One region of the Bacillus altitudinis genome, then DNA from elsewhere that is predicted to be linked to it. Evidence: a T-box and tRNA genes for the amino acid it is inferred to sense, from the RefSeq annotation. Region 1 holds a T-box; the other holds one or more tRNA genes.
What was found. The T-box of region 1 lies ahead of thrS (threonine--tRNA ligase). A T-box ahead of a tRNA ligase gene usually reads a tRNA of that ligase, here a tRNA-Thr.

Region 1 (15,389 bases):
ACGTCGTCTTTACGTTCACAGATGGTACCGAACTTCGGTATCATGATGTCCGTAAATTTGGGACGATGCATCTATTTCAGCCAGGCGAAGAAGAAAAAGAACTTCCGCTATCACAGCTGGGGTATGAACCTTTTTCAGACTCATTTACACCAGACTATTTATGGGAGCAATTAAAGAAAACCTCCCGCGTGGTCAAAACGGCTTTACTTGATCAAAAAATCGTGGTAGGCCTCGGTAATATTTATGTAGATGAAGTGCTGTTTAAATCAGGCATTCATCCAGAAACAAAAGCGAATCAGCTAAGTCTTGCATCTTGCAAGGTGCTCCACAAACATATTATTGACACACTTCAAGTGGCTGTTGATGCAGGAGGTAGCACCATTCGTTCCTACATCAATTCACAAGGTGATATTGGGACTTTTCAGTTACAGCTTCTTGTATATGACCGGCGGGGAGAACCTTGCCAGACGTGCGGAAGTATCATAGAAAAAACAGTGGTTGGAGGGCGCGGCACTCATTTTTGTGTGACCTGCCAAAAACGCCCTTCATAAAAGTAAGCCGTCAGCATGCTTCCTTTTTGCCATGCATACGATAAAAAACATTCTTTTTTCAGCAAGGTGTAGACTGACACACAGCCCACCTGCTCTTCATATAGTGAAGAAGAGTCTAAGGACGCCTAGAGACTCTTGATCATCGTTGCATGAACAGAAAGGAAGAGTACAGGTATGATTTCGTTTTCGCTTCTGTTTTTAGCTATTGCCGTCAGCATTGACAGCTTTTCTGTAGGTTTTACGTATGGTCTTCGCAAGATGAGAATTCCATTTAAAGCCATCGTTATTATTGCTTGCTGTTCAGGAATTGTGTTGCTCATTTCCATGCTGATTGGCAGCCTGCTCACGACATTCCTCCCTGTCTCAGTGACAGATAAACTGGGTGGAGGCATTTTAATTGCCATCGGACTTTGGGTTCTGTATCAATTTTATAAACCAGCGAAAGAGCGTGATTTGCTCCTTCATGAAAAAACACTTCTCAATGTAGAAGTGCAGTCTCTTGGGCTTGTCATTCATATTTTGCGAAAGCCTACAAGTGCAGATATTGACCGCTCTGGCACCATTAATGGAATGGAAGCGGTGCTTCTTGGAATTGCTTTATCCATCGATGCATTTGGTGCAGGGATTGGTGCAGCGATTCTTGGTTTTTCTCCAATTGTCATGAGCATCACGGTCGCTGTGATGAGTTCTCTTTTTGTATGCATCGGACTGCGTGCAGGTCATTATTTGGCCAATTGGCGCTGGATCGATAAACTCGCATGCTTACCAGGGCTGTTGCTCATTTTAATTGGGATGTGGAAGCTGTAAAGGAGGAAACGAATTGACGCTCGTCATTGGATTAACAGGCGGGATTGCTAGCGGAAAAAGCACAGTCTCGCAGATGATAAAAGAGAAAGGCATTCGGGTGGTGGATGCTGATATCATTGCAAAAGAAGCGGTTTCTAAAGGATCGGCTGCCCTTCATCAAATCGTTCAAACTTTTGGTGAAGAGGTTCTTCTGCCAAATGGTGAACTGAACCGGCAGCAGCTTGGAGCGATCATTTTTTCTGATGAAGAGAAAAGAAAACAGCTCAATGCCATCGTTCATCCTGAAGTCAGAAAGGAAATGCTCGAGCAGCGTGATGAAGGGGTGAGCAACAATGAAGCATTTGTTGTGCTTGATATCCCGCTCCTATTCGAGAGCAAGCTGGAAGGGCTAGTCGACCGCATCATCGTTGTGTACACGACGCCTGAATTGCAGCTGTCGCGGCTCATGAATCGAAACGACCTGAGCGAGGAAGAAGCACTGAATCGCATTCACTCCCAGCAGCCTCTTGAGGAAAAATGCCAAAAAGCAGACCGCGTGATAGAAAACACAAAAGATCTTGCTTTTATTAGAAAGCAATTAGAGAACATATTAAACGAATGGGAACATACAGATAAGTAAGAGTACATACAGTACTCTTCTTTTTTTATGCTTTTTTCGTCAATTTCATTGCAAAGAACAGCCCTTTTTTGAAAATATACGTTTATATACTGGCAATTACATTCTAATGTGATATACTAATTTCATAAATAAATTTATTGAGTATAACACATAATAGAGGAGTGACCTGTTCATGAAGGTAAAAGCAGCGATCAATGGGTTTGGCAGAATTGGACGCATGGTCTTCAGAAAAGCAATGCTTGATGATCAAATTCAAATTGTAGCGGTGAACGCAAGCTATCCTGCCGAAACGCTAGCACATTTAATTAAATATGACACAAATCATGGACGTTACGAATGCGATGTGACAGCAGAAGATGACGCGTTGATTGTCAATGGCAAAAGAGTGCTTTTGCTCAATAATAGAGACCCAAAGCAGCTTCCATGGGGAGAGCTTGGGATTGATATCGTGATCGAAGCAACAGGGAAATTTAATTCAAAAGATCAAGCGATGGGCCATATAGATGCCGGAGCGAAAAAGGTCGTACTTACAGCTCCAGGTAAAAATGAAGACGTTACAATTGTAATGGGTGTCAATGAGGATGATCTTGATCCTGAAAAGCACGTCGTTATTTCAAACGCATCTTGTACAACAAACTGCTTAGCACCAGTTGTCAAGCTGTTAGATGATGAATTTGGCATCGACAACGGCTTAATGACAACGGTTCATGCTTATACAAATGATCAAAAAAATATCGACAACCCCCACAAGGATTTGCGCCGGGCAAGAGCATGTGCCCAGTCCATCATTCCAACGACGACGGGTGCCGCTAAAGCGCTTTCTTTAGTGCTGCCGCACATGAAAGGGAAATTACATGGACTTGCACTTCGCGTACCGGTTTCAAATGTGTCGATGGTTGATCTTGTGGTCGACTTGAAAAAAGATGTCACGGCAGAAGAGGTCAATGCTGCCTTTGCAACGGCTTCAAAAACATCTCTTGCTGGCATATTAGATTACACCGATGAACCACTTGTCTCCACAGACTTTAACACAAACCCTTATTCTGCTGTCGTTGATGGACTCACAACGATGGTGATGGAAGGCAGAAAAGTAAAAGTTCTTGCATGGTATGACAATGAATGGGGCTATTCTTGCAGAGTGGTTGATCTTGTAAAGTTTGTTGGTTCCCAGATGAAAGAGCTTTCAGCTGTTTGAAATGAAGAAGACTGAACGTCCCTTTTCAAGAAATGAGAGAAAATCCCACTAAAAACACAGCTTGCAAAATGGGTCTAAACAAAGTATACTATTTTTCGTGAACTTCTTGTTCGCAGACTCATTCGGGTATACTTAAAGGGTTAGGACCTCTTTGGACTAACTTTCCCCCGTGGTATATGTCCGGTCCGGCTGCTTAGAACTTCACTCTTTCATTCTTGTTTAAGGGGGGTCCATGATGGAAACAATCGGACGTCACGTTATCTCCGAGTTATGGGGATGCGACTGTGATAAACTGAACGACATGGATTTTATTGAAAAAACGTTTGTAAATGCAGCTTTGAAATCAGGAGCTGAAGTAAGAGAGGTTGCTTTTCACAAATTTGCACCTCAAGGAGTAAGTGGAGTTGTCATTATTTCTGAATCTCATCTGACAATTCACAGCTTTCCTGAACATGGTTATGCGAGCATAGATGTTTATACTTGCGGCGATCTAGATCCGAATATTGCAGCAGATCATATCGGAGATGAACTAGGTGCTGAAACAAGAGAAAACATCGAAATTCCTCGAGGCATGGGACCTGTACAAGTGAAACAGGCGCAAGCCAAAGCACTGTAAACATAAAAAAGATTGCAATGGGAGCTGGCCAAAAGCATTAAATGCCTTTGTGTTATGCTCCTTTTTATATTTGTTCCATACACGGGCATCCAGCATGATCTAACCTGTCTATACTTTTGTTCTAGGAAAACAAAGGTTTTTTTTATAAAATAAAGAAGAGGGTTTATGACAAAGGGGATACGTGTATGACTTTAGGGCAAAAGCTAAAACGATTCATTTCAAATCATACAGAAACATCTGACCATCATCCAGTGTCAGAACTGAAAAGCCATTACTACAAATCGACACAAACTCAAGTTTTTCAAGCGGTAGAAGCCGTTCTTTCAAGAAACGATTCCTATCAAGTGACATCTGTTTCAGCAGAACGAGGTGAAATCAGCGCAAACATACGAACGCCGAAAAAAGCTTTTCTCGTGGCGACTGTCATTTCAATTCGTCCTTTTGAAACAGCTGTCGATTTTAATGTGACAACAGAAACAGCGCTGCCAACAGACTTTGGCTACAGTCAAAAGGCTGTTTTGTCCCTCTATAAAGAACTAGACAAACAACTTCCAAGAAGAGATCGGAGCTGATGAAATGAAATGTCCCACATGTCAGCACCTTGGCACAAGGGTGCTTGATTCAAGACCAGTAGATGAAGGGAAGTCCATCCGTCGCAGAAGAGAGTGTGAAAGCTGTCAATATCGCTTTACGACGTTTGAAAAATTAGAAGAATTGCCATTGATAGTGGTGAAAAAAGAAGGAATTCGAGAAGAATTCAGCCGGGAAAAGATGCTGAGAGGCCTCATCAAAGCGTGTGAAAAACGTCCTGTCGCTTTAAAACAGCTTGAGGATGTCTGTTTTAACATCGAGAAGGAATTGCGTAACCAAGGCATGTCAGAGGTGAAAAGCGAGCTTGTAGGGGAAATGGTGATGGACGAGCTGGCGAAAATTGATGAAGTGTCTTACGTCAGGTTTGCCTCGGTTTACCGTCAGTTTAAAGATATCAATGTATTTATTGATGAATTAAAAGATTTATTAAAGAAAGAACGCTAAAAAAGAGCTGAAGATTCTTCATGCTCTTTTTCCTGCGTAAAGCGTAAAACGCAAAAAGAGTGTACAATGAAGACAACCGTATTAAGGGAGGATCAGCATATGACAGAGCATTGGAAGGAAGTGCTAGCCGTCGATCCGTATGTCGTCAAAAGCGCTTCATTGCTCGGTGACATCGATAGACAGCTTATTACTCTTTTATATCAGCCGCTTATTGGCATGTCCGCTTTCAGTTTATACATGACGCTGTGGGGAGAGCTGGAACAAAATCGAATGTGGGGGAAACCCGCACCTCACCGTCAGCTGATGGTGATGCTGCAAACGAATTTAAATGATATTTTTGAGGAGCGCTTAAAGCTTGAAGCGATCGGATTACTCCGCACATATGAACAGGAAACGGAAGAAGGCAGACTGTTTACATATGAGCTCGTGCCGCCGCTGAGACCGGATGAATTTTTCCAAGACGGTATGCTGAATGTCCTTTTGTATCATCGGGTAGAGAAAGCAAAATATATGCAGCTTCGTGATTATTTTTCTTATCCAGGAGTTCCTGCTGATGCAAAGAACATCTCCCGATCGTTTGAAGAAGTGTTTCACGTCTTGCAGCCAGGAGAGCGCAAGATGACAGAGGAAATCAATCAGGCGTCATCGCTTGACGAGGGCTACGAATATGTGACAGTTGGCTCAAGTCAGCCTGCACCGCTTTCAGATGAATCTTTTGATTTTGATCTATTGTTAGCAGGCATGTCGGATATGATGATTCCGAGAAAGGCTTTGACAAAGCAAGTGAAAGAGACAATTAAGAAGTTAGCGGTCGTCTATGGCATCACCCCACTGCAAATGCAAAATATTGTCGCAGGTGCCTGTGGTTCAGATCAGATGATATCAACTGAGGATCTGCGAAAAGCAGCGAGAGACTGGTATCAAATTGAATACAGAGGTGAACAGCCGAAGCTGATTGATCAAAAACAGCCAAGGCATTTACGTCACAATGTCACGCAGAATTCAGGTGCAGATGCGCCTGATGCGAAATTGATTGAAAAGCTTGATCATATTTCGCCTAGAGAGCTTCTAAAAGATATGGCAGATGGCATTGAGCCGACGTATGCAGACTTAAGAATTGTTGAAGATATTATGCTTGAGCAGCAGCTAGAGCCTGGGGTCATGAATGTCTTGATCTACTATACACTGCTAAAAACGGATATGAAGCTGTCCAAAACATATATGCAGAAAATTGCCGCCCACTGGGTGCGAAAGAAAATTAAAACCGTGGCAGCTGCTATGAAAATTGCCAAAGAAGAGAATAGGCAAATGACAGAATGGGCGCAGCAAAAAAATAAGCGTCAATCATATGGATCAGGAAAAGTGATCCGCGAGGAGAAGCTGCCTGACTGGATGAAAGAAGCTGAAACGAAAGAACAGCCAAAAGAACAGACAGATAACTTGTCTACAGAGGACCTCGAACGAGAAAAAGAAAAATTGTTAGATCAGTTTAATAATATGAAAAAGTACAATGCACATTAATGTGAGGTGAGATGGAGATGAAACCGATCGGTCGTTCATTTGATCAGCTAAAAGGGCGGGTAGATTTTCGCGTGAGATACAATCAGATTAAAGAAAGTGTCCTAGCTGATGAAGATGTAAAAGCTTTCTTAAAGGAGCATCAAGAGGACATCCAAGAAGACATGATCAATCGCAGCTTGAACAGGCTCTTTGAATATGTACAACAATCAAAGGGCTGTTCTTACTGCTTAGAGGAAGAGAATGTAAATGTCATTTTAGACGGGTATCACCCGAAGCTTGTGATCAAAGGTCAGAGCATTGATATTGAATATTCCCCTTGTCCTGTCAAACTGCGGCTTGATAGACAGAAAAAACAGCAAGAACTCATGAAAAGCATGTACATTCCGCAGAATGTTCTTCAAGCGACGTTTGCTGATTTAAATGTGGTTGGAAGACAAGAAGTCATTCAAAAAGTAGGTCAATTCCTGCAAAGTTATGATGAAACAGGTAAGGGCAAAGGCCTCTATTTACACGGGAAGTTTGGGGTCGGAAAAACATTTATTCTGGCAGCAATTGCGCAGCAGTTAGCGGTAAAAGAGTATCCATCTCTCCTTGTATACGTACCTGAATTTGTGAGAGAGTTAAAAAATTCGTTAGCCGATCATACACTCGAAGAGAAGCTGAATATGGTCAAATCAACACCAATTTTAATGCTTGATGATATTGGAGCAGAGTCGATGACAAGCTGGGTACGAGATGAACTTTTAGGAACAATCTTGCAATACCGCATGGCAGAGCAGCTGCCGACTTTTTTCTCTTCTAATTTCTCACCGAATGAGTTAAAGCATCACTTTACGTACTCACAGCGTGGGGAAAAAGAAGAGGTGAAGGCAGCTCGATTAATGGAACGTATTCTCTACCTAGCTGAACCAGTTCTGCTTGAAGGGGAAAATCGCCGTCATTTATAAAAAGATAGGTCACGTGAAGGGGAGCGGATGAAATGAATAAAAGAAAATGGCTGCTTTTCCTCGTGATTGGCGTTCTAGCTGCTGTGCTATGGTGGCTCAACAAACAGCATCTTCAACTGTCGCCGAAAGATGTGAAAAATTGGATTCTTCAATTTGGGATGTTGGCTCCCTTTGTCTTTCTTTTCTTATCACTTTTTCGTCCATTTGTGCTTGTCCCTCTCACCGTCTTTTCGCTAGCAGCAGGTTTGGCATTCGGCAGTGTCCTTGGGACCATTTATGCCTTAGCTGGTGCGACAGCAGGTGCAACAGGATCTTTCCTGCTTGCCTCAACCTTCCGTTCAAACAAGCAGGAAACCGAATCAAGCAATCGGAAGCTAAAAGCGGTGACGTCCCGTATTCAAGAGCATGGATTTCTTTATATCCTCTTATTACGCATTGCGCCCATTCACTTTGATTTTGTCAGTTATGCCGCAGCAGCTTCACGTGCGAATTATCGTGCATTTGCGGCAGCGACTTTTTTAGGATTAATACCTGGTACTGTGGCGTTAAATGTCCTTGGATCAAGCTTTGTAAGCGGAAATTATGCCGCCTTAGCGATTGTTTGTTTGATTTATTTGATCTTTATCTCAGTGCCACTGATTTTAAAAAGAAAGATGCCTGATTTATTTTAGGCGTCTATTTTTTATGTTCCCCCCATATATATGTAACAGATGTCGTTAGGGGGGACAAACATGCTTGAAATAATCTTTGAAGATGAATATGATACCGCCGCTTTTTTACATCTTGCTGAACACTTGGACAGTCGGCATCACATTTCGATTCAACAAGGGAAAGACCGGCTTCTCATAGAAGCGAAGAAATCAGGAGAAGCCATTGAGCACATTGTGCGGACATTACTGATTCACTTTTTTTTGGAATGCAAAGAAAATGAACGCATGCGCAGCATCCTTGAAAACACATACTTATTTAAAGATCCAGAAGAGCAGCACCAAATTCTTTCAATCGCCCATAGCATCATGAAAGGGGATCTAGATGATATTCCTGGAATTCATCAAGACCCGCCGAGGGAGGATCTGTTAAAAAAAGAGCTTGAGACGATTTCTTTACAGAAAGGTGTTTTTTCCATTGGTTCATTTATGACATTTAGGCTCTCAGCGTATGACAGAAGGCTGAAGAACTATGTTGAAGTATCCATCGAAGAATATAAAATGGAACAAGAATATCAAAACTTTATTCAATCCCTTCGAGACTATGTGATGTCAAGAGAACCTAAGCTTGAAAAAGTACATGTTGTGCATCAGGACCGCCTGATGATTTGGGAATTTCGGTACGCTTCTGAGCGTGATCAAAAACAATACATAGACAGACAGTTTGTAAGAGAGCATCCAATGTATATTGATTCGCAGTTGATTGCACCGCTTGTATCCATTGCGCCACAAAAGATTGACCTATTTACAGATGATACGGGTCACTCGATGGTGCAAACCATTCAAAATATTTTTCAAGAAAGAGTTGAGGTATTCCCTCCTCATTCGTTTCAGGAACAGCATGTTCAATTTGTTCCTAGTCATTTGGAAAAGAAAAGTGAAAAGCTTTCTTGATTTTCACGAAAAAACGTTTTATAATACGGTGTAACTTCATACAGAGACCGTATTGATAAGGACATGAACAAATGAACACCCGCTTAAAGAGAGGGAAGCCGTGGCTGAAAGCTTCCTAGCGTAGGACCATTTGCTTTACCACCTTTGAACATCAGCTGTGAACTGTTTAGTAATAGCTGACGGGAATTCCCGTTATTGAACCACAAGCCGTATTTGTTTTTGACAAAGCAAGCTGCAAATACGGGAAAAAGGGTGGAACCACGATTCCGTTTATTCAACCTCGTCCCTTTCCAGGGGGCGGGGTTTTTATATTGCCAAAAAAAGGAGTGACTAGAGATGTCAGAACAAATTCAACTTACATTTCCAGATGGAGCAGTCAAGGAGTTTGACAAAACAGCTACAACAGAAGACATCGCGGCATCAATTAGCCCAGGCCTAAAGAAAAAAGCGCTTGCCGGTAAATTGAACGGCAAAGAAATAGATCTGCGTACGCCGCTGTTAGAAAGTGGAACAATCGAGATCATCACAGATAAGAGTGAAGAAGCGCTCGATATTATGCGACACAGCACAGCGCATTTGCTTGCACAGGCAATCAAACGCATTTATGGAAAAGAGTATCACGTCCAGTTTGGCGTAGGCCCTGTCATCGAAAATGGCTTTTACTATGATGTCGACATCGATGTAGCGATTACACCTGAAGATTTACCAAAGATTGAAAAAGAAATGAAAAAAATCATTAACAGCAATTTGCCGATTGAGCGCATTGAAGTTTCAAGAGAAGAAGCGAAAGCACGCTTTGAAGCAATTGGCGATGAATTGAAGCTAGAGCTGTTAGAAGCAATCCCAGAAGGCGAAGCCGTCACAATTTATGAGCAAGGTGAATTCTTCGATCTATGCCGAGGTATTCACTTGCCGTCTACAGGGAAAATCAAAGAATTCAAGCTGTTAAGCCTTGCAGGTGCTTACTGGAGAGGCGACAGTAACAACCAAATGCTTCAGCGTATTTACGGAACAGCTTTCTTCAGCAAAGAAGAATTAAACGAGCATTTACGTCTGCTTGAAGAAGCAAAAGAGCGTGATCACCGTAAACTAGGCAAGGAATTGAAACTGTTTGCGAACTCTCAAAAGGTGGGCCAAGGTCTTCCGCTCTGGCTGCCAAAAGGGGCAACAATTCGCCGCGTCATTGAGCGTTATATTGTTGATAAAGAAGTACGCCTTGGTTATGAGCATGTGTATACACCCGTTCTTGCGAGTGTAGAATTGTATAAAACATCAGGCCACTGGGCGCATTATCAAGAAGACATGTTCCCTGTGATGGAAATGGACAACGAAGATCTTGTCCTCCGTCCAATGAACTGTCCGCACCATATGATGATTTACAAAAACGAGCCGCATAGCTATCGCGAATTGCCAATTCGGATTGCAGAGCTTGGTACAATGCACCGCTATGAAATGTCAGGTGCTTTATCCGGCCTTCAACGTGTTCGCGGGATGACATTAAACGATGCTCATATCTTTGTTCGTCCAGATCAAATCAAAGACGAATTCATTCGTACAGTTCGCCTAATTGAAGAAGTGTATCAAGACTTTGGCTTGAATGACTACACATTCCGCTTATCTTACCGTGATCCAGAAGATACTGAGAAGTATTTTGACGATGATGCAATGTGGAATAAAGCGCAGTCTATGCTGAAAGATGCAATGGACGAGCTTGGACATGACTACTATGAAGCAGAAGGCGAAGCGGCATTTTATGGTCCGAAGCTTGACGTCCAAGTAAAGACAGCTCTTGGAAAAGAAGAGACTTTGTCTACTGTACAGCTAGACTTCTTACTTCCAGAGCGTTTCGATCTCACATATATCGGAGAAGATGGAAAACACCATCGTCCAGTTGTCATTCATAGAGGAGTTGTGTCCACAATGGAACGCTTCGTTGCCTTCTTAATTGAAGAATACAAAGGAGCTCTTCCAACATGGCTGGCACCTGTACAATTCCAAGTCATCCCGGTTTCACCATCTGTCCATCTAGATTACGCGAAAAAAGTGCAAGAACGTTTGCAGCTTGAAGGACTGCGTGTAGAACTAGACAGTCGTGATGAAAAAATAGGATACAAAATTAGAGAAGCGCAAATGCAAAAGATTCCGTACATGCTAGTTGTCGGTGATCAAGAAGCAGAAAATGGCGCGGTCAATGTAAGAAAATATGGGGAACAAGATTCAGAAACAATGGACCTCGAAGCTTTTGTGAAACATGCAGTCGCAGAAGCAAAAAAATAATGAAGGCGCACGAAACAGTCAGTGATCTCATCTATTGAGGTTGCTGGCTTTTTTCTTATGGAAAAAAATTCTCCACTAGTGATCCATTTGCGCAAATGATACGTTTAGATAGTACGAAAGTATGGGTAAGTATGTACTATTAGAGAGAGGCAAATTGGGGGAATGAAAGCGATGATTCAAACAACAAACACTTCATCAACACAAGTATTGGAGCAATCAGCTGTGCTTCGTGCGCTAGAGCACTCACTGGCGATGATTGAATTTGATGTCACAGGTAAGGTCCTATGGGTCAATGATATTTTTGCAAAAGCCATGAGATATTCAAAGGAAGAAATGATTGGTTTAAAGCATAGACAGTTTTGTCCTCCGCATATTGCAGAAGACGCAAGTTATCAAATGTTTTGGAAGCGTTTGAAGAATGGTCAAGTGTTTCAGGAAAAGGTGCAGCGGATCACGAAGTACGGTGACACCTTATGGCTTGAAGCGACGTATACACCAGTGCTCAATGAAGAGGGGAATGTAGTGGCTGTCGTGAAAGTGGCAACAGATATTACGGAGAGAGAAAACACAATGAAGCAGGTAGTAGAAGACCTAAAGGATATGTCTGCAAAATTAATGGAGCGAGCGGAAATCGGCATCCAGCATAGTCAAAGTGTAAATGCTTCTTTTGAACATATCGCGAATGAAACGGATCAAAATATGAGTTTGCTAGAAGGGTTAACAGAGCAGGTGGAGTCGATCAGCTCAATTGCTACAACGATTAACAGTATCGCTTCCCAAACGCAGCTGCTCGCATTGAACGCGGCCATAGAAGCTGCGCATGCGGGTTCCTATGGAAATGGCTTTAGTGTCGTCGCGGCAGAAATCCGTAAGCTTGCGACAGATTCAAAGGAAGCGATCGTAAAGGTGGATCGTTATGTGAAGGCGATCCATTTAGAAGTTGAAAAGGTCAGCAACGGAACAAGCCGTGCAAAGACAAGTGTGTTTACAAACCGGGATCTTGTCAAGCAGGCAAGCGAGGAATTCATGAATGTAGGAGAAGCAGCACGCGGCTTAGATCGTCAAGCACAAAGTTTAGCAGCAATTGTATAGCCGAAAACGAAAAAACACCCAATCTCGATCAGGAGAAGGGTGTTTTTCCTATGGTTTATTTTAAAATATCAAACAATTCGTGTAAGTCTTTAATTTCATAATCTGGTGTCACATCTGTTTCATTTTTCTTGCCATGACGATTGATCCAAACGGTTTGGATGCCAGCGCGAGAAGCGCCGAGAATATCTGTTTTTGGATTATCTCCTACCATGATGACATCATCTTTTGTGAGATTTAACAGCTGAAGGCAGTGCTCAAAGATGCCAGGATCAGGCTTTCCTTTCCCGTAATCTCCTGAAATCACAATTTCATTAAAGTAAGGGGCAAGTTCCGGAACACCTGCAAGTTTTTCTTTTTGCAGACTAGGATCTCCATTTGTTAAAAGAAGTAATTCATAGTTGCCCTTCAGGCGCTCTAAAACAGGATACGTTTCTTCATAGACATACGGGCGTTTTCTGCGCTCTGCTGCAAAGAAATCTGCTAAGTATTGACCAAATGCTTCATCGTCAATTCCTGCCTCTTTTAAGCCGTTTGTCCAAGCGTTTTTGCGATACTCTGGTGCAAGGGCGTTCAGCTTTTGAAAGCCTTCGCTAATCGGCTCACTAAAATTGGACCACAGTCCTTCAAAAGGATTAATGCCAATCATGACAGTATAATCATATGTTTCATAAGAAGAGTACAGCTTTCTTGCTTCTTCACGCACAATCTGTTCAAACGATTCTGGATCAAGTCCATATTTCTTTTCCGCTTCCCTGCATGTTTCCTGAAAAGTGGTATGAATGCTTTTTTCATCCCAAAGCAAAGTATCATCTAAATCGAAAAATACGGCTTTCATGATCTTCTCCCTTGTTATGTATGTAGTTACCCTCAATTGCATGTGACAGGCTCATGTTCATTTTACAATAGAAGTTTTAGAGTTTAAATAGATTATTTAGTAATAAAAAAAGTGCACAAAAATGTGCACTCTTACATTATTTTGATAAATCAATGGTCTTATACTTACCGCCAGTCCATCCTAATCCTGATGAGACTTGAAGCGAGAATTTCTTTTCGTTTGGAACTTCAAAAGCAATTCTGCCTTTTTTAGATAATTTAGGATTTATTTGTTTTAAGAAGAAACTTGAATCGGTATCATTTACATACATATTATTTGTTGCAAGTGATTTGTATTCTGTGCCGTCTTTGCCAATTAACCTGAACATCTCAGTATCTACCATTCTGCCTTTTTTACCTGTATTTTTGACCGTTACTTCAACAATCACAAATTTGCCGTCTGTCGTTACATCGCTCATATACTGTTTTTGTAAAGATTTCGCTTCTGTTACGCTGTTTACTTGATAAGTAAAATCTTCGACTGCTACTTTATCTCCAATTTTATGCGTTTTTTCTTTATCATTTTTCTTTTCGCTACTCGTTACTGCATTTTTAGAACCAGTATTTGATGTATTATCTTTTTTGCTGCCGCCCCCAGCCATACAAGATACAAAGATAATAATCAAAATGAGAATAATGATACTAAGACACCCAATCTTAAAAAACTTTTTCAAATAAATCCCCTACTTTTCCTTAATTTATTAAATGAATTTGAATACTTCTCCAATGATAAGTCTAAAGAATTATAAAATCAATCATTTTTTTGAAAAAATAGATATATAATCCTTTTTTATATGGAATATGATTTATATTTTTGTTTATTTATGTATACAACTTGATTTATATCGGTGTGATAATGAAAAATTGAAGGATTTGAAGAGACTTTATTTCTTTTTAAATAAGGCTTGCCCAAATCGTTTCGTCATGCTAAAATGAAAAAGTTGTTTCAAGAGTTCGGTTACTTGACGGACAAATGAAAATTGTGTAGAATAGTTAACGAATTGAATAGATATCACAAGCAGAAGCACCCGCTTCTCACCTGATTGACACATGTTTGTAGTTGACAGGTTGACCGTACATTTATTTTTTCATGCAAATGTTCGCAGTGTGGGTGTTTTATATGCCCACACTTTTTGTTTGCCTGTAAAACATACAACGAAATGGTCAAAATGAATTGTGAACTCAATTCAAAATCTCATGGAGGTGGCTCACTATTAGCAAAGATCAATTAGTTAATGAAGGTATTCGTGCGCGTGAAGTTCGTTTGATCGGACAAAATGGCGATCAGCTTGGGATTAAAACCCGCCAGGAAGCTCTGGAAATTGCTACGAAAGCCAATCTTGACCTTGTGTTAGTTGCTGCAAATGCAAAACCACCTGTTTGCCGAATCATGGACTATGGTAAGTTCCGATTCGAACAACAGAAGAAGGAAAAAGAGGCACGTAAGAATCAAAAAATCATTAGCTTAAAAGAAGTTCGGTTGAGCCCGACAATCGATGAACATGATTTTAACACGAAGCTCCGTAATGCAATCAAATTCCTTGAAAAGGGAGATAAAGTGAAAGCTTCTATCCGCTTTAAAGGCCGTGCGATTACGCATAAAGAAATCGGACAGCGCGTGTTAGACCGTTTCTCTGAAGCTTGCGCTGAAGTAGCAACAGTAGAAACAAAACCTAAGATGGACGGACGCAGCATGTTCCTCATGCTTGCACCAAAAGTCGAAAAGTAAAAGTAACAGAGGGAGGAAACATCCAATGCCAAAAATGAAAACTCACCGCGGATCTGCTAAACGTTTCAAAAAAACAGGTTCTGGTAAACTTAAACGTTCTCATGCGTACACAAGTCACTTGTTCGCTAACAAATCTACAAAGCAAAAACGTAAATTGCGTAAGAGCGCAATCGTAAGTGCTGGAGATTTCAAACGTATCAAACAACAACTTGCAAACATCAAGTAATCTGGAATAGGAAACATAGGAGGGAATTACAATGCCAAGAGTAAAAGGCGGAACTGTGTCGCGTCAGCGTCGTAAAAAGGTTCTTAAATTAGCAAAAGGTTATTTCGGTTCAAAACATAGATTATATAAAGTAGCAAACCAACAGGTGATGAAATCTGGAAACTACGCTTTCCGTGACCGTCGTCAGAAAAAACGTGACTTCCGTAAACTATGGATCACTCGTATCAATGCTGCAGCTCGTATGAACGGTCTTTCTTACAGCCGTTTAATGCATGGCTTAAAGCTTTCTGGTATCGAAGT
Region 2 (15,389 bases), 1.3 Mb from region 1:
CGGGCCTTGTACACACCGCCCGTCACACCACGAGAGTTTGTAACACCCGAAGTCGGTGAGGTAACCTTTATGGAGCCAGCCGCCGAAGGTGGGACAGATGATTGGGGTGAAGTCGTAACAAGGTAGCCGTATCGGAAGGTGCGGCTGGATCACCTCCTTTCTAAGGATATATGGAGCAGCGTACGTTTTTCGTCTTGTTTAGTTTTGAAGGATCATTCCTTCAAACATGTCTCTAGCGAGACAGGATTGTTCTTTGAAAACTAGATAACAATAAGTAATACATTCACATTGAATGCAATGCAAAGTTCATCACACATAGTGATTCTTTCTAAAGTAAGAAATGGTTAAGTTAGAAAGGGCGCACGGTGGATGCCTTGGCACTAGGAGCCGATGAAGGACGGGACGAACACCGATATGCTTCGGGGAGCTGTAAGCAAGCTTTGATCCGGAGATTTCCGAATGGGGAAACCCACTGCTCGTAATGGAGTAGTATCCATACTTGAATACATAGAGTATGAGAAGGCATACCCGGGGAACTGAAACATCTAAGTACCCGGAGGAAGAGAAAGCAAATGCGATTCCCTGAGTAGCGGCGAGCGAAACGGGAACAGCCCAAACCAAGAGGCTTGCCTCTTGGGGTTGTAGGACACTCTATACGGAGTTACAAAGGAACGATATAAGCGAAGAGGTCTGGAAAGGCCCGCCAAAGAAGGTAACAGCCCTGTAACTGAAATGTTGTTCTCTCCAGAGTGGATCCTGAGTACGGCGGAACACGTGAAATTCCGTCGGAATCCGGGAGGACCATCTCCCAAGGCTAAATACTCCCTAGTGACCGATAGTGAACCAGTACCGTGAGGGAAAGGTGAAAAGCACCCCGGAAGGGGAGTGAAATAGATCCTGAAACCGTGTGCCTACAAGTAGTCAGAGCCCGTTAACGGGTGATGGCGTGCCTTTTGTAGAATGAACCGGCGAGTTACGATCCCGTGCAAGGTTAAGCAGAAGATGCGGAGCCGCAGCGAAAGCGAGTCTGAATAGGGCGCATGAGTACGTGGTCGTAGACCCGAAACCAGGTGATCTACCCATGTCCAGGGTGAAGTTCAGGTAACACTGAATGGAGGCCCGAACCCACGCACGTTGAAAAGTGCGGGGATGAGGTGTGGGTAGGGGTGAAATGCCAATCGAACCTGGAGATAGCTGGTTCTCTCCGAAATAGCTTTAGGGCTAGCCTCAAGGTAAGAGTCTCGGAGGTAGAGCACTGATTGGACTAGGGGCCCCTACCGGGTTACCGAATTCAGTCAAACTCCGAATGCCGATGACTTATCCTTGGGAGTCAGACTGCGAGTGATAAGATCCGTAGTCGAAAGGGAAACAGCCCAGACCGCCAGCTAAGGTCCCAAAGTATACGTTAAGTGGAAAAGGATGTGGAGTTGCTTAGACAACCAGGATGTTGGCTTAGAAGCAGCCACCATTTAAAGAGTGCGTAATAGCTCACTGGTCGAGTGACTCTGCGCCGAAAATGTACCGGGGCTAAACGTATCACCGAAGCTGCGGACTGTTCTTACGAACAGTGGTAGGAGAGCGTTCTAAGTGCAGTGAAGTCAGACCGGAAGGACTGGTGGAGCGCTTAGAAGTGAGAATGCCGGTATGAGTAGCGAAAGACGGGTGAGAATCCCGTCCACCGAATGCCTAAGGTTTCCTGAGGAAGGCTCGTCCGCTCAGGGTTAGTCGGGACCTAAGCCGAGGCCGAAAGGCGTAGGCGATGGACAACAGGTTGATATTCCTGTACCACCTCCTCACCATTTGAGCAATGGGGGGACGCAGGAGGATAGGGTAAGCGCGGTATTGGATATCCGCGTCCAAGCAGTTAGGCTGGGAAATAGGCAAATCCGTTTCCCGTGAAGGCTGAGCTGTGATGGCGAGCGAAATTTAGTAGCGAAGTTCCTGATTCCACACTGCCAAGAAAAGCCTCTAGCGAGGTGAGAGGTGCCCGTACCGCAAACCGACACAGGTAGGCGAGGAGAGAATCCTAAGGTGATCGAGAGAACTCTCGTTAAGGAACTCGGCAAAATGACCCCGTAACTTCGGGAGAAGGGGTGCTTCTTAGGGTGTTAAAGCCCCGAGAAGCCGCAGTGAATAGGCCCAGGCGACTGTTTAGCAAAAACACAGGTCTCTGCGAAGCCGTAAGGCGAAGTATAGGGGCTGACGCCTGCCCGGTGCTGGAAGGTTAAGAGGAGCGCTTAGCGTAAGCGAAGGTGCGAATTGAAGCCCCAGTAAACGGCGGCCGTAACTATAACGGTCCTAAGGTAGCGAAATTCCTTGTCGGGTAAGTTCCGACCCGCACGAAAGGCGCAACGATCTGGGCACTGTCTCAACGAGAGACTCGGTGAAATTATAGTACCTGTGAAGATGCAGGTTACCCGCGACAGGACGGAAAGACCCCGTGGAGCTTTACTGCAGCCTGATATTGAATGTTGGTACAGCTTGTACAGGATAGGTAGGAGCCTTGGAAACCGGAGCGCTAGCTTCGGTGGAGGCATCGGTGGGATACTACCCTGGCTGTATTGACCTTCTAACCCGCTGCCCTTATCGGGCAGGGAGACAGTGTCAGGTGGGCAGTTTGACTGGGGCGGTCGCCTCCTAAAATGTAACGGAGGCGCCCAAAGGTTCCCTCAGAATGGTTGGAAATCATTCGCAGAGTGTAAAGGCACAAGGGAGCTTGACTGCGAGACCTACAAGTCGAGCAGGGACGAAAGTCGGGCTTAGTGATCCGGTGGTTCCGCATGGAAGGGCCATCGCTCAACGGATAAAAGCTACCCCGGGGATAACAGGCTTATCTCCCCCAAGAGTCCACATCGACGGGGAGGTTTGGCACCTCGATGTCGGCTCATCGCATCCTGGGGCTGTAGTCGGTCCCAAGGGTTGGGCTGTTCGCCCATTAAAGCGGTACGCGAGCTGGGTTCAGAACGTCGTGAGACAGTTCGGTCCCTATCCGTCGCGGGCGCAGGAAATTTGAGAGGAGCTGTCCTTAGTACGAGAGGACCGGGATGGACGCACCGCTGGTGTACCAGTTGTTCTGCCAAGGGCATCGCTGGGTAGCTATGTGCGGACGGGATAAGTGCTGAAAGCATCTAAGCATGAAGCCCCCCTCAAGATGAGATTTCCCATTCCGCAAGGAAGTAAGATCCCTGAAAGATGATCAGGTTGATAGGTCTGAGGTGGAAGCGTGGTGACACGTGGAGCTGACAGATACTAATAGATCGAGGACTTAACCTATATTCTAATGTGAAAAATGAACATTGTTATCTAGTTTTGAGAGAACATTCTCTCCATCAGGTTTGGTGGCGATAGCGAAGAGGTCACACCCGTTCCCATACCGAACACGGAAGTTAAGCTCTTCAGCGCCGATGGTAGTTGGGGGTTTCCCCCTGTGAGAGTAGGACGCCGCCAAGCTTTTCAAAGGATCAGTTCCAGTCGGAACTGGTCTTTTTTGTGTTTCAATAAATGATATATCTATTTATATTGAAAATAGTGGTCTTTCACTACATTCTCAATAACTCATTCATTTCATCCCCTTCACTGGAATTCTAGACATTCTATAATATTCTTATCATCTAATCTCGTCGCTCGCTCATCTTGCTAAGAGTCAACATCGAACGAGTAAACATGTCTAAGAAGGATCTTCTCCTCTGGCAACCATATGTAGCGAACTGCGCTTGCTGCTAGATCATTGAAACCTACATAAGAGAGCAAAGGGCATCTTGGTTTGCTAATGAGAGAGGGGAGGAAGATTTGAGTTAAGCACCACAATGTTTGATGAGGCAAGGGAACATTGAGACGAATTTTTGGAAAATGACCAGGATCAATTTAATATAAAGCAAATTTACAAAATGGTTTCTCGGAAAAATAAAATAATAAAAAAATTCGTTTCTATATGCACGTTATCTGAGGATTTAAGGAATAAAACAAACATTTTTCAGCTTTAAAAGAGCTGTTTTTACATTGAAAAAGCGCTATTAATCCCCTTTTTAACAAAAAAACATAAAAAAATGAAAAAAAGACTTTTAAAATGAAGAGACAAGTGGTAAACTTCTTTAGGTGCCTTAACGAAAAGATGTGAAAAAATAGCTTTAAAATAAATTCAAAAATTATTTTAAAAAAGTCTTTACAAACAATATCTTATCGTTATATAATACTATTTGTCAGATCGAGAGACATTCGAAACGACATAATATGGAGGATTAGCTCAGCTGGGAGAGCATCTGCCTTACAAGCAGAGGGTCGGCGGTTCGAGCCCGTCATCCTCCACCATATTTATTCTTACATAATGTTAGGATAGATAAAGCCGGTGTAGCTCAACTGGTAGAGCAACTGACTTGTAATCAGTAGGTTGGGGGTTCAAGTCCTCTTGCCGGCACCACTTTCATATGGTAAGATAGACAAGTCGCTTTAAAAGCGAGCCATTAGCTCAGTTGGTAGAGCATCTGACTTTTAATCAGAGGGTCGAAGGTTCGAGTCCTTCATGGCTCACCATTTTCATGCGGGTGTGGCGGAATTGGCAGACGCGCTAGACTTAGGATCTAGTGTCTTTATGACGTGGGGGTTCAAGTCCCTTCACCCGCATTGCCAAACAACATAAAGAAATCCTGTAATGCGGAAGTAGTTCAGTGGTAGAACACCACCTTGCCAAGGTGGGGGTCGCGGGTTCGAATCCCGTCTTCCGCTTATACCATCCACGCCGGGGTGGTGGAATTGGCAGACACACAGGACTTAAAATCCTGCGGTAGGTGACTACCGTGCCGGTTCAAGTCCGGCCCTCGGCATTATAAAATAAGCGCCCGTAGCTCAATTGGATAGAGCGTTTGACTACGGATCAAAAGGTTAGGGGTTCGACTCCTCTCGGGCGCGCCATTAAGATCGGGAAGTAGCTCAGCTTGGTAGAGCACTTGGTTTGGGACCAAGGGGTCGCAGGTTCGAATCCTGTCTTCCCGACCATCTTTTATGGGGCCTTAGCTCAGCTGGGAGAGCGCCTGCCTTGCACGCAGGAGGTCAGCGGTTCGATCCCGCTAGGCTCCACCAATATGATCTTTGAAAACTAAACAAGACAAAACGTACCTGTTAATTCGAGTTTTTATAAAAAAATCCTATGATACTTCATAGGTAGTCAGTCAAACGCTGACGAAAAACAAAACTTCGGTTTTGTACTTTTTCGGAGAGTTTGATCCTGGCTCAGGACGAACGCTGGCGGCGTGCCTAATACATGCAAGTCGAGCGGACAGAAGGGAGCTTGCTCCCAGATGTTAGCGGCGGACGGGTGAGTAACACGTGGGTAACCTGCCTGTAAGACTGGGATAACTCCGGGAAACCGGAGCTAATACCGGATAGTTCCTTGAACCGCATGGTTCAAGGATGAAAGACGGTTTCGGCTGTCACTTACAGATGGACCCGCGGCGCATTAGCTAGTTGGTGAGGTAACGGCTCACCAAGGCGACGATGCGTAGCCGACCTGAGAGGGTGATCGGCCACACTGGGACTGAGACACGGCCCAGACTCCTACGGGAGGCAGCAGTAGGGAATCTTCCGCAATGGACGAAAGTCTGACGGAGCAACGCCGCGTGAGTGATGAAGGTTTTCGGATCGTAAAGCTCTGTTGTTAGGGAAGAACAAGTGCAAGAGTAACTGCTTGCACCTTGACGGTACCTAACCAGAAAGCCACGGCTAACTACGTGCCAGCAGCCGCGGTAATACGTAGGTGGCAAGCGTTGTCCGGAATTATTGGGCGTAAAGGGCTCGCAGGCGGTTTCTTAAGTCTGATGTGAAAGCCCCCGGCTCAACCGGGGAGGGTCATTGGAAACTGGGAAACTTGAGTGCAGAAGAGGAGAGTGGAATTCCACGTGTAGCGGTGAAATGCGTAGAGATGTGGAGGAACACCAGTGGCGAAGGCGACTCTCTGGTCTGTAACTGACGCTGAGGAGCGAAAGCGTGGGGAGCGAACAGGATTAGATACCCTGGTAGTCCACGCCGTAAACGATGAGTGCTAAGTGTTAGGGGGTTTCCGCCCCTTAGTGCTGCAGCTAACGCATTAAGCACTCCGCCTGGGGAGTACGGTCGCAAGACTGAAACTCAAAGGAATTGACGGGGGCCCGCACAAGCGGTGGAGCATGTGGTTTAATTCGAAGCAACGCGAAGAACCTTACCAGGTCTTGACATCCTCTGACAACCCTAGAGATAGGGCTTTCCCTTCGGGGACAGAGTGACAGGTGGTGCATGGTTGTCGTCAGCTCGTGTCGTGAGATGTTGGGTTAAGTCCCGCAACGAGCGCAACCCTTGATCTTAGTTGCCAGCATTTAGTTGGGCACTCTAAGGTGACTGCCGGTGACAAACCGGAGGAAGGTGGGGATGACGTCAAATCATCATGCCCCTTATGACCTGGGCTACACACGTGCTACAATGGACAGAACAAAGGGCTGCGAGACCGCAAGGTTTAGCCAATCCCACAAATCTGTTCTCAGTTCGGATCGCAGTCTGCAACTCGACTGCGTGAAGCTGGAATCGCTAGTAATCGCGGATCAGCATGCCGCGGTGAATACGTTCCCGGGCCTTGTACACACCGCCCGTCACACCACGAGAGTTTGTAACACCCGAAGTCGGTGAGGTAACCTTTATGGAGCCAGCCGCCGAAGGTGGGACAGATGATTGGGGTGAAGTCGTAACAAGGTAGCCGTATCGGAAGGTGCGGCTGGATCACCTCCTTTCTAAGGATATATGGAGCAGCGTGCGTTTTCGTCTTGTTTAGTTTTGAAGGATCATTCCTTCAAACATGTCTCTAGCGAGACAGGATTGTTCTTTGAAAACTAGATAACAATAAGTAATACATTCACATTGAATGCAATGCAAAGTTCATCACACATAGTGATTCTTTCTAAAGTAAGAAATGGTTAAGTTAGAAAGGGCGCACGGTGGATGCCTTGGCACTAGGAGCCGATGAAGGACGGGACGAACACCGATATGCTTCGGGGAGCTGTAAGCAAGCTTTGATCCGGAGATTTCCGAATGGGGAAACCCACTGCTCGTAATGGAGTAGTATCCATACTTGAATACATAGAGTATGAGAAGGCATACCCGGGGAACTGAAACATCTAAGTACCCGGAGGAAGAGAAAGCAAATGCGATTCCCTGAGTAGCGGCGAGCGAAACGGGAACAGCCCAAACCAAGAGGCTTGCCTCTTGGGGTTGTAGGACACTCTATACGGAGTTACAAAGGAACGATATAAGCGAAGAGGTCTGGAAAGGCCCGCCAAAGAAGGTAACAGCCCTGTAACTGAAATGTTGTTCTCTCCAGAGTGGATCCTGAGTACGGCGGAACACGTGAAATTCCGTCGGAATCCGGGAGGACCATCTCCCAAGGCTAAATACTCCCTAGTGACCGATAGTGAACCAGTACCGTGAGGGAAAGGTGAAAAGCACCCCGGAAGGGGAGTGAAATAGATCCTGAAACCGTGTGCCTACAAGTAGTCAGAGCCCGTTAACGGGTGATGGCGTGCCTTTTGTAGAATGAACCGGCGAGTTACGATCCCGTGCAAGGTTAAGCAGAAGATGCGGAGCCGCAGCGAAAGCGAGTCTGAATAGGGCGCATGAGTACGTGGTCGTAGACCCGAAACCAGGTGATCTACCCATGTCCAGGGTGAAGTTCAGGTAACACTGAATGGAGGCCCGAACCCACGCACGTTGAAAAGTGCGGGGATGAGGTGTGGGTAGGGGTGAAATGCCAATCGAACCTGGAGATAGCTGGTTCTCTCCGAAATAGCTTTAGGGCTAGCCTCAAGGTAAGAGTCTCGGAGGTAGAGCACTGATTGGACTAGGGGCCCCTACCGGGTTACCGAATTCAGTCAAACTCCGAATGCCGATGACTTATCCTTGGGAGTCAGACTGCGAGTGATAAGATCCGTAGTCGAAAGGGAAACAGCCCAGACCGCCAGCTAAGGTCCCAAAGTATACGTTAAGTGGAAAAGGATGTGGAGTTGCTTAGACAACCAGGATGTTGGCTTAGAAGCAGCCACCATTTAAAGAGTGCGTAATAGCTCACTGGTCGAGTGACTCTGCGCCGAAAATGTACCGGGGCTAAACGTATCACCGAAGCTGCGGACTGTTCTTACGAACAGTGGTAGGAGAGCGTTCTAAGTGCAGTGAAGTCAGACCGGAAGGACTGGTGGAGCGCTTAGAAGTGAGAATGCCGGTATGAGTAGCGAAAGACGGGTGAGAATCCCGTCCACCGAATGCCTAAGGTTTCCTGAGGAAGGCTCGTCCGCTCAGGGTTAGTCGGGACCTAAGCCGAGGCCGAAAGGCGTAGGCGATGGACAACAGGTTGATATTCCTGTACCACCTCCTCACCATTTGAGCAATGGGGGGACGCAGGAGGATAGGGTAAGCGCGGTATTGGATATCCGCGTCCAAGCAGTTAGGCTGGGAAATAGGCAAATCCGTTTCCCGTGAAGGCTGAGCTGTGATGGCGAGCGAAATTTAGTAGCGAAGTTCCTGATTCCACACTGCCAAGAAAAGCCTCTAGCGAGGTGAGAGGTGCCCGTACCGCAAACCGACACAGGTAGGCGAGGAGAGAATCCTAAGGTGATCGAGAGAACTCTCGTTAAGGAACTCGGCAAAATGACCCCGTAACTTCGGGAGAAGGGGTGCTTCTTAGGGTGTTAAAGCCCCGAGAAGCCGCAGTGAATAGGCCCAGGCGACTGTTTAGCAAAAACACAGGTCTCTGCGAAGCCGTAAGGCGAAGTATAGGGGCTGACGCCTGCCCGGTGCTGGAAGGTTAAGAGGAGCGCTTAGCGTAAGCGAAGGTGCGAATTGAAGCCCCAGTAAACGGCGGCCGTAACTATAACGGTCCTAAGGTAGCGAAATTCCTTGTCGGGTAAGTTCCGACCCGCACGAAAGGCGCAACGATCTGGGCACTGTCTCAACGAGAGACTCGGTGAAATTATAGTACCTGTGAAGATGCAGGTTACCCGCGACAGGACGGAAAGACCCCGTGGAGCTTTACTGCAGCCTGATATTGAATGTTGGTACAGCTTGTACAGGATAGGTAGGAGCCTTGGAAACCGGAGCGCTAGCTTCGGTGGAGGCATCGGTGGGATACTACCCTGGCTGTATTGACCTTCTAACCCGCTGCCCTTATCGGGCAGGGAGACAGTGTCAGGTGGGCAGTTTGACTGGGGCGGTCGCCTCCTAAAATGTAACGGAGGCGCCCAAAGGTTCCCTCAGAATGGTTGGAAATCATTCGCAGAGTGTAAAGGCACAAGGGAGCTTGACTGCGAGACCTACAAGTCGAGCAGGGACGAAAGTCGGGCTTAGTGATCCGGTGGTTCCGCATGGAAGGGCCATCGCTCAACGGATAAAAGCTACCCCGGGGATAACAGGCTTATCTCCCCCAAGAGTCCACATCGACGGGGAGGTTTGGCACCTCGATGTCGGCTCATCGCATCCTGGGGCTGTAGTCGGTCCCAAGGGTTGGGCTGTTCGCCCATTAAAGCGGTACGCGAGCTGGGTTCAGAACGTCGTGAGACAGTTCGGTCCCTATCCGTCGCGGGCGCAGGAAATTTGAGAGGAGCTGTCCTTAGTACGAGAGGACCGGGATGGACGCACCGCTGGTGTACCAGTTGTTCTGCCAAGGGCATCGCTGGGTAGCTATGTGCGGACGGGATAAGTGCTGAAAGCATCTAAGCATGAAGCCCCCCTCAAGATGAGATTTCCCATTCCGCAAGGAAGTAAGATCCCTGAAAGATGATCAGGTTGATAGGTCTGAGGTGGAAGCGTGGTGACACGTGGAGCTGACAGATACTAATAGATCGAGGACTTAACCTATATTCTAATGTGAAAAATGAACGTTGTTATCTAGTTTTGAGAGAACATTCTCTCCATCAGGTTTGGTGGCGATAGCGAAGAGGTCACACCCGTTCCCATACCGAACACGGAAGTTAAGCTCTTCAGCCGCCGATGGTAGTTGGGGGTTTCCCCCTGTGAGAGTAGGACGCCGCCAAGCTTTTCAAAGGATCAGTTCCAGTCGGAACTGGTCTTTTTTGTGTTTTTGGGACGTTTGGCACCAGATAAATGTGGAAATAATATTGTTAGTTGAGCGATTATCTTGAAAAATCGATCGAAAAAATTTATAGTAAGATTAAAGTCAAATATAGTCAAAGTCAATGGAGGAGGAGGCGGAGTGGCACAAAATATTTCTGATATCATCGAGCAGTATTTGAAGGAAGTCTTGGATCAGAATGGTCGAGAAATATTAGAAATTAAACGCAATGAAATTGCAGATAAGTTTCAATGCGTACCTTCACAAATTAACTATGTTATCAATACACGCTTTACGAGCGAAAGAGGTTATATCGTCGAAAGTAAGCGTGGCGGCGGTGGCTATATCCGTATCATTAAAGTCAAAATGAATGATGAAGTCGATTTATTGAACAACATTATTTCCCAAATATATCATCGTTTATCACAGGCTGCATCTGATCATATCATCATGCGTCTTGTTGAGAACAACATTTTATCCGAAAGAGAAGCAAAGATGATGATTAGTGTCATGGACCGTTCTGTTTTACACATTGATTTACCTGAACGAGATGAACTGAGAGCTCGGATGATGAAAGCGATGTTAAATGCTTTGAAATTAAAGTAAAGCGGGTGAAAAGATTGATTTGTCAAGAATGCAATGAGAGACCAGCCACTTTTCACTTTACGAAAGTAATAAATGGAGAAAAACAAGAAATGCACATATGTGAACAATGTGCAAAAGAAAACAGTGATTCATATGCTATGAGTGGAAACCAAGGTTTCTCGATTCACAACTTATTATCAGGCTTATTGAATATTGATCCTAGCTTTACCACAAGTGCGAATAAAGGATCATCTATTTTTCAAGAGGCAAGAGAAGTGGATCAATGTCCTAAGTGTGGCTTAACTTTTCAGCAATTCAGGAAAACAGGCCGTTTTGGCTGTGCAGAATGTTATCGAACCTTTGATCAGTATTTAAATCCTGTTTTAAGGAAAGTCCATAGTGGAAATACAGTCCATAATGGAAAAGTCCCTAAACGGATTGCCGGCAGTCTGCATGTTCGCCGGAAACTTGAGTTAATGCAGCAAGAACTAAAGCAGCTGATTGAACAGGAAGAGTTTGAAAAAGCAGCGGAAGTTCGAGATCAAATTCGTGCATTAGAGCATGAGCAATCTCAGCAGAGGGAGGGAGATTAACGACATGTCGCTCCAGCATTTTATTCAAGACGCATTAAGTCAATGGATGAAACAGAAAGGACCAGAAAGTGACATTGTTCTAAGCAGTCGTATTCGGTTGGCACGCAACCTAGAGCATGTTCGTTTCCCAACTCAGTTTTCTCAAGAGGAGGCTGAAGCTGTTCTTCAGCAATTCGAGCAAAAGTTTGTGAGCCAGGAAGTGAAGGACATTGGAAACTTTGTTCTGATTCGAATGAATGAAACGCAGCCTTTGGCTAAAAGGGTACTTGTTGAAAAGCATTTGATTAGCCCCAATTTAGCAGAATCAAGATTTGGCGGCTGTTTGCTTTCAGAAAATGAAGAAATCAGTGTCATGCTGAATGAGGAAGACCATATTCGTATTCAATGCTTGTTCCCAGGATTTCAGCTGGCCAATGCACTAAAAGCAGCTAACCAAATAGATGACTGGATTGAAGAGCAAGTGGATTATGCGTTTTCTGAAAAGCGAGGATACTTAACGAGCTGTCCGACCAATGTAGGTACAGGTATTAGGGCTTCAGTCATGATGCACTTACCAGCATTAGCCCTGACAAGACAAATGAATCGCATTATTCCTGCAATTAATCAATTAGGTCTTGTGGTCAGAGGAATTTATGGTGAGGGTAGCGAAGCAATAGGAAACATCTTTCAAATTTCAAATCAAATGACACTGGGTCAATCAGAAGAAGATATTGTAGATGATTTGAATAGTGTGACGGCACAGCTCATTGAACAAGAGCGATCTGCACGTAAGGCATTATATCAGACGTCTAAAATTGAACTTGAAGACAGAGTGTACCGTTCCTTGGGGATTTTGGCTAATTGCCGCATGATTGAATCTAAGGAAACGGCTAAGTGTTTGTCAGATGTGCGACTTGGAATTGATTTAGGTATCATTAAGGGGCTTTCAAGTAATATACTGAATGAACTCATGATTTTGACACAGCCTGGCTTCCTTCAGCAATATTCAGGAGGAGCCTTGGAACCAAATGAAAGAGATATAAAACGAGCAGCAATTATCAGAGAAAGGCTGCGCTTAGAAATGCATAGGAATGGACAGGAGGATGAAACGATATGATGTTTGGAAGATTCACTGAAAGAGCTCAAAAGGTATTAGCACTTGCACAAGAAGAAGCCATTCGCCTAGGCCATAAGAACATCGGAACAGAGCATATTTTACTTGGTCTTGTACGTGAAGGTGAGGGCATCGCCGCAAAAGCATTAGAAGCACTGGGCCTTGTTTCAGATAAAATCCAAAAAGAAGTCGAGAGCTTGATTGGAAGAGGGCAAGAGGTGTCTCAAGCTATTCCTCATTACACACCTAGAGCGAAGAAGGTTACGGAGCTTTCTATGGATGAAGCGAGAAAGCTGGGTCATTCCTATGTAGGAACAGAACATATTCTTTTAGGTCTTATTCGTGAGGGAGAGGGTGTAGCTGCCCGTGTTTTAAATAACCTCGGAGTGAGCTTAAATAAAGCACGCCAGCAAGTATTGCAGCTTCTAGGCAGCAATGAAACGGGTGCATCTGCGGCAGGATCTAATAGCAATGCCAATACACCAACTTTAGATAGCCTGGCAAGAGACTTAACGGCTATTGCGAAAGAGGACAGCTTGGACCCTGTGATTGGCCGTAGCAAAGAAATCCAGCGTGTCATTGAGGTATTAAGTAGAAGAACAAAGAATAACCCTGTGCTGATTGGAGAGCCTGGTGTTGGTAAAACAGCGATCGCAGAAGGCCTCGCACAGCAAATTATTCACAACGAAGTGCCTGAAATTCTGCGTGATAAACGAGTCATGACACTTGATATGGGAACCGTTGTAGCGGGAACGAAATATCGTGGTGAATTCGAGGATCGTTTGAAAAAAGTCATGGACGAAATCCGTCAGGCTGGAAATATCATTCTCTTCATTGATGAGCTTCATACACTGATTGGTGCAGGAGGAGCAGAGGGTGCGATTGATGCCTCTAATATTTTAAAACCATCTTTAGCACGTGGTGAGCTTCAATGTATCGGGGCAACAACGTTAGATGAGTACCGTAAATATATTGAAAAAGATGCTGCACTTGAACGTCGATTCCAGCCAATTCAAGTGGATCAGCCGTCTGTTGATGAAAGTATTCAAATTTTAAGAGGGCTTAGAGACCGTTATGAAGCACATCACCGTGTGTCTATTACAGATGAAGCCATTGAGGCGGCGGTAAAGCTTTCTGATCGTTATATCTCCGATCGTTTCCTTCCAGATAAGGCGATCGACTTAATTGATGAGGCGGGTTCAAAAGTTCGCTTACGTTCTTTCACAACACCGCCTAATCTAAAGGAACTTGAGCAAAAGCTGGATGAAGTACGCAAGGAAAAGGATGCAGCTGTTCAAAGTCAAGAATTTGAAAAAGCCGCTTCTCTTCGTGATACGGAGCAACGTTTGCGTGAAAAGGTAGAAGTGACGAAGAAATCTTGGAAAGAAAAGCAGGGACAAGAGAATTCAGAGGTTTCTGTGGATGATATCGCAATGGTTGTTTCTAGCTGGACGGGAGTACCTGTTTCGAAAATTGCTCAAACAGAAACAGATAAGCTTCTAAACATGGAACAATTGCTCCACTCTCGCGTCATTGGACAGGATGAAGCAGTTGTTGCTGTTGCAAAAGCTGTAAGACGTGCCCGTGCTGGACTAAAAGATCCGAAACGTCCGATTGGCTCCTTTATTTTCTTAGGGCCAACAGGTGTTGGTAAGACTGAGCTTGCAAGAGCACTCGCCGAGTCTATCTTCGGTGATGAAGAAGCGATGATTCGTATTGATATGTCTGAGTACATGGAAAAACACTCGACTTCAAGACTTGTTGGATCACCTCCAGGCTATGTGGGCTATGATGAGGGCGGTCAGCTGACTGAAAAGGTGAGAAGAAAGCCGTATTCTGTCGTGCTTCTAGATGAGATTGAAAAGGCACACCCTGATGTGTTTAACATCTTACTTCAAGTATTAGAAGATGGTCGTCTCACTGATTCTAAAGGTCGTACTGTTGACTTTAGAAATACGATTTTGATTATGACTTCAAACGTTGGAGCTAGTGAGCTGAAGCGCAATAAATATGTTGGCTTTAACGTGCAGGATGAAAGTCAAAATTACAAAGATATGAAAGGCAAAGTAATGGGTGAGTTGAAACGTGCGTTTAGACCGGAGTTCATCAACCGTATTGATGAAATCATTGTCTTCCACTCACTCGAAAAGAAACATCTAAAAGAGATTGTGTCTCTCATGTCTGATCAATTAACAAAACGACTAAAAGAGCAGGACCTTTCAATTGAATTGACGGAAGCAGCAAAAGCCAAGATTGCCGACGAAGGCGTAGATCTTGAGTATGGTGCTCGTCCGTTAAGAAGAGCGATTCAAAAGCACGTCGAGGATCGACTTTCTGAGGAATTGCTGAAAGGCAATATTGAAAAGGGCCAACATATCGTATTAGATGTAGAAGATGGAGAAATTGTCGTAAAAGCAACGGCTGCTACGAACTAATATAGTAAGAAAAAAGTGTGAGGCATACCAGTAAGTTGGATGCCTCCCTTTACTTATTTTCTGACCAGTATAAGGAGTTGTATTCTTCAATCTATGGCTAAGTCAAAATCAAAATTTATATGCCAATCGTGCGGTTATGAGTCAGCCAAATGGATGGGGAAATGTCCTGGCTGCGGCACTTGGAACAGTATGACAGAAGAGGTCGTTCGTAAAGAGCCGGCAAATCGTCGAAGTGCGTTTAATCATTCTGTTCAAACCATTCAAAAACCTTCACCTATATCTGCAATTGAAACATCCGAAGAACCCCGAATTAAAACGAATTTAGAAGAATTTAACCGAGTATTAGGAAGTGGAATTGTCAAAGGTTCACTCGTTCTTATTGGCGGTGATCCTGGGATTGGGAAGTCCACACTATTATTACAAGTTTCAGCACAGCTATCAGATCAAAATCAGAATGTGTTATACATATCTGGTGAGGAATCAATCAAACAAACGAAGCTTAGGGCGGACCGTCTCGGTATTGAAAGTGCCTCTTTACATGTTTTGGCTGAAACCGATATGGAGTATATAACGTCTGCTATACAAGAGATGAAACCCGCTTTTGT

Region 2: it has a tRNA-Thr gene. The T-box ahead of thrS (threonine--tRNA ligase) is inferred to sense a tRNA for this amino acid. The anticodon was not compared.

Annotation. Positions count from the first base shown of each region.
Region 1 covers NZ_CP009108.1:3,477,276-3,492,664, reverse strand. Annotated here, with positions in the region: gene mutM (DNA-formamidopyrimidine glycosylase) at 1-551, shown strand, start outside; gene ytaF (sporulation membrane protein YtaF) at 726-1,358, shown strand; gene coaE (dephospho-CoA kinase) at 1,372-1,977, shown strand; gene ID12_RS17620 (glyceraldehyde-3-phosphate dehydrogenase) at 2,150-3,172, shown strand; gene speD (adenosylmethionine decarboxylase) at 3,408-3,788, shown strand; gene ID12_RS17610 (hypothetical protein) at 3,974-4,360, shown strand; gene nrdR (transcriptional regulator NrdR) at 4,365-4,823, shown strand; gene dnaB (replicative helicase loading/DNA remodeling protein DnaB) at 4,923-6,344, shown strand; gene dnaI (primosomal protein DnaI) at 6,362-7,291, shown strand; gene ID12_RS17590 (TVP38/TMEM64 family protein) at 7,324-7,962, shown strand; gene ytxC (putative sporulation protein YtxC) at 8,023-8,892, shown strand; T-box leader at 8,936-9,183, shown strand; gene thrS (threonine--tRNA ligase) at 9,229-11,169, shown strand; gene ID12_RS17575 (methyl-accepting chemotaxis protein) at 11,341-12,261, shown strand; gene ID12_RS17570 (HAD family hydrolase) at 12,317-13,096, opposite strand; gene ID12_RS17565 (DUF4352 domain-containing protein) at 13,233-13,808, opposite strand; ribosomal protein L20 leader region at 14,145-14,276, shown strand; gene infC (translation initiation factor IF-3) at 14,348-14,863, shown strand; gene rpmI (50S ribosomal protein L35) at 14,889-15,089, shown strand; gene rplT (50S ribosomal protein L20) at 15,121-15,389, shown strand, end outside.
Region 2 covers NZ_CP009108.1:1,059,939-1,075,327, forward strand. Annotated here, with positions in the region: rRNA gene ID12_RS05325 (16S ribosomal RNA) at 1-160, shown strand, start outside; rRNA gene ID12_RS05330 (23S ribosomal RNA) at 343-3,273, shown strand; rRNA gene rrf (5S ribosomal RNA) at 3,335-3,450, shown strand; tRNA gene ID12_RS05340 (tRNA-Val) at 4,233-4,308, shown strand; tRNA gene ID12_RS05345 (tRNA-Thr) at 4,342-4,417, shown strand; tRNA gene ID12_RS05350 (tRNA-Lys) at 4,455-4,530, shown strand; tRNA gene ID12_RS05355 (tRNA-Leu) at 4,538-4,620, shown strand; tRNA gene ID12_RS05360 (tRNA-Gly) at 4,651-4,722, shown strand; tRNA gene ID12_RS05365 (tRNA-Leu) at 4,735-4,820, shown strand; tRNA gene ID12_RS05370 (tRNA-Arg) at 4,832-4,908, shown strand; tRNA gene ID12_RS05375 (tRNA-Pro) at 4,916-4,992, shown strand; tRNA gene ID12_RS05380 (tRNA-Ala) at 5,001-5,076, shown strand; rRNA gene ID12_RS05385 (16S ribosomal RNA) at 5,204-6,752, shown strand; rRNA gene ID12_RS05390 (23S ribosomal RNA) at 6,934-9,864, shown strand; rRNA gene rrf (5S ribosomal RNA) at 9,926-10,042, shown strand; gene ID12_RS05400 (CtsR family transcriptional regulator) at 10,220-10,684, shown strand; gene ID12_RS05405 (protein-arginine kinase activator protein McsA) at 10,699-11,256, shown strand; gene ID12_RS05410 (protein-arginine kinase McsB) at 11,261-12,352, shown strand; gene clpC (ATP-dependent protease ATP-binding subunit ClpC) at 12,349-14,784, shown strand; gene radA (DNA repair protein RadA) at 14,878-15,389, shown strand, end outside.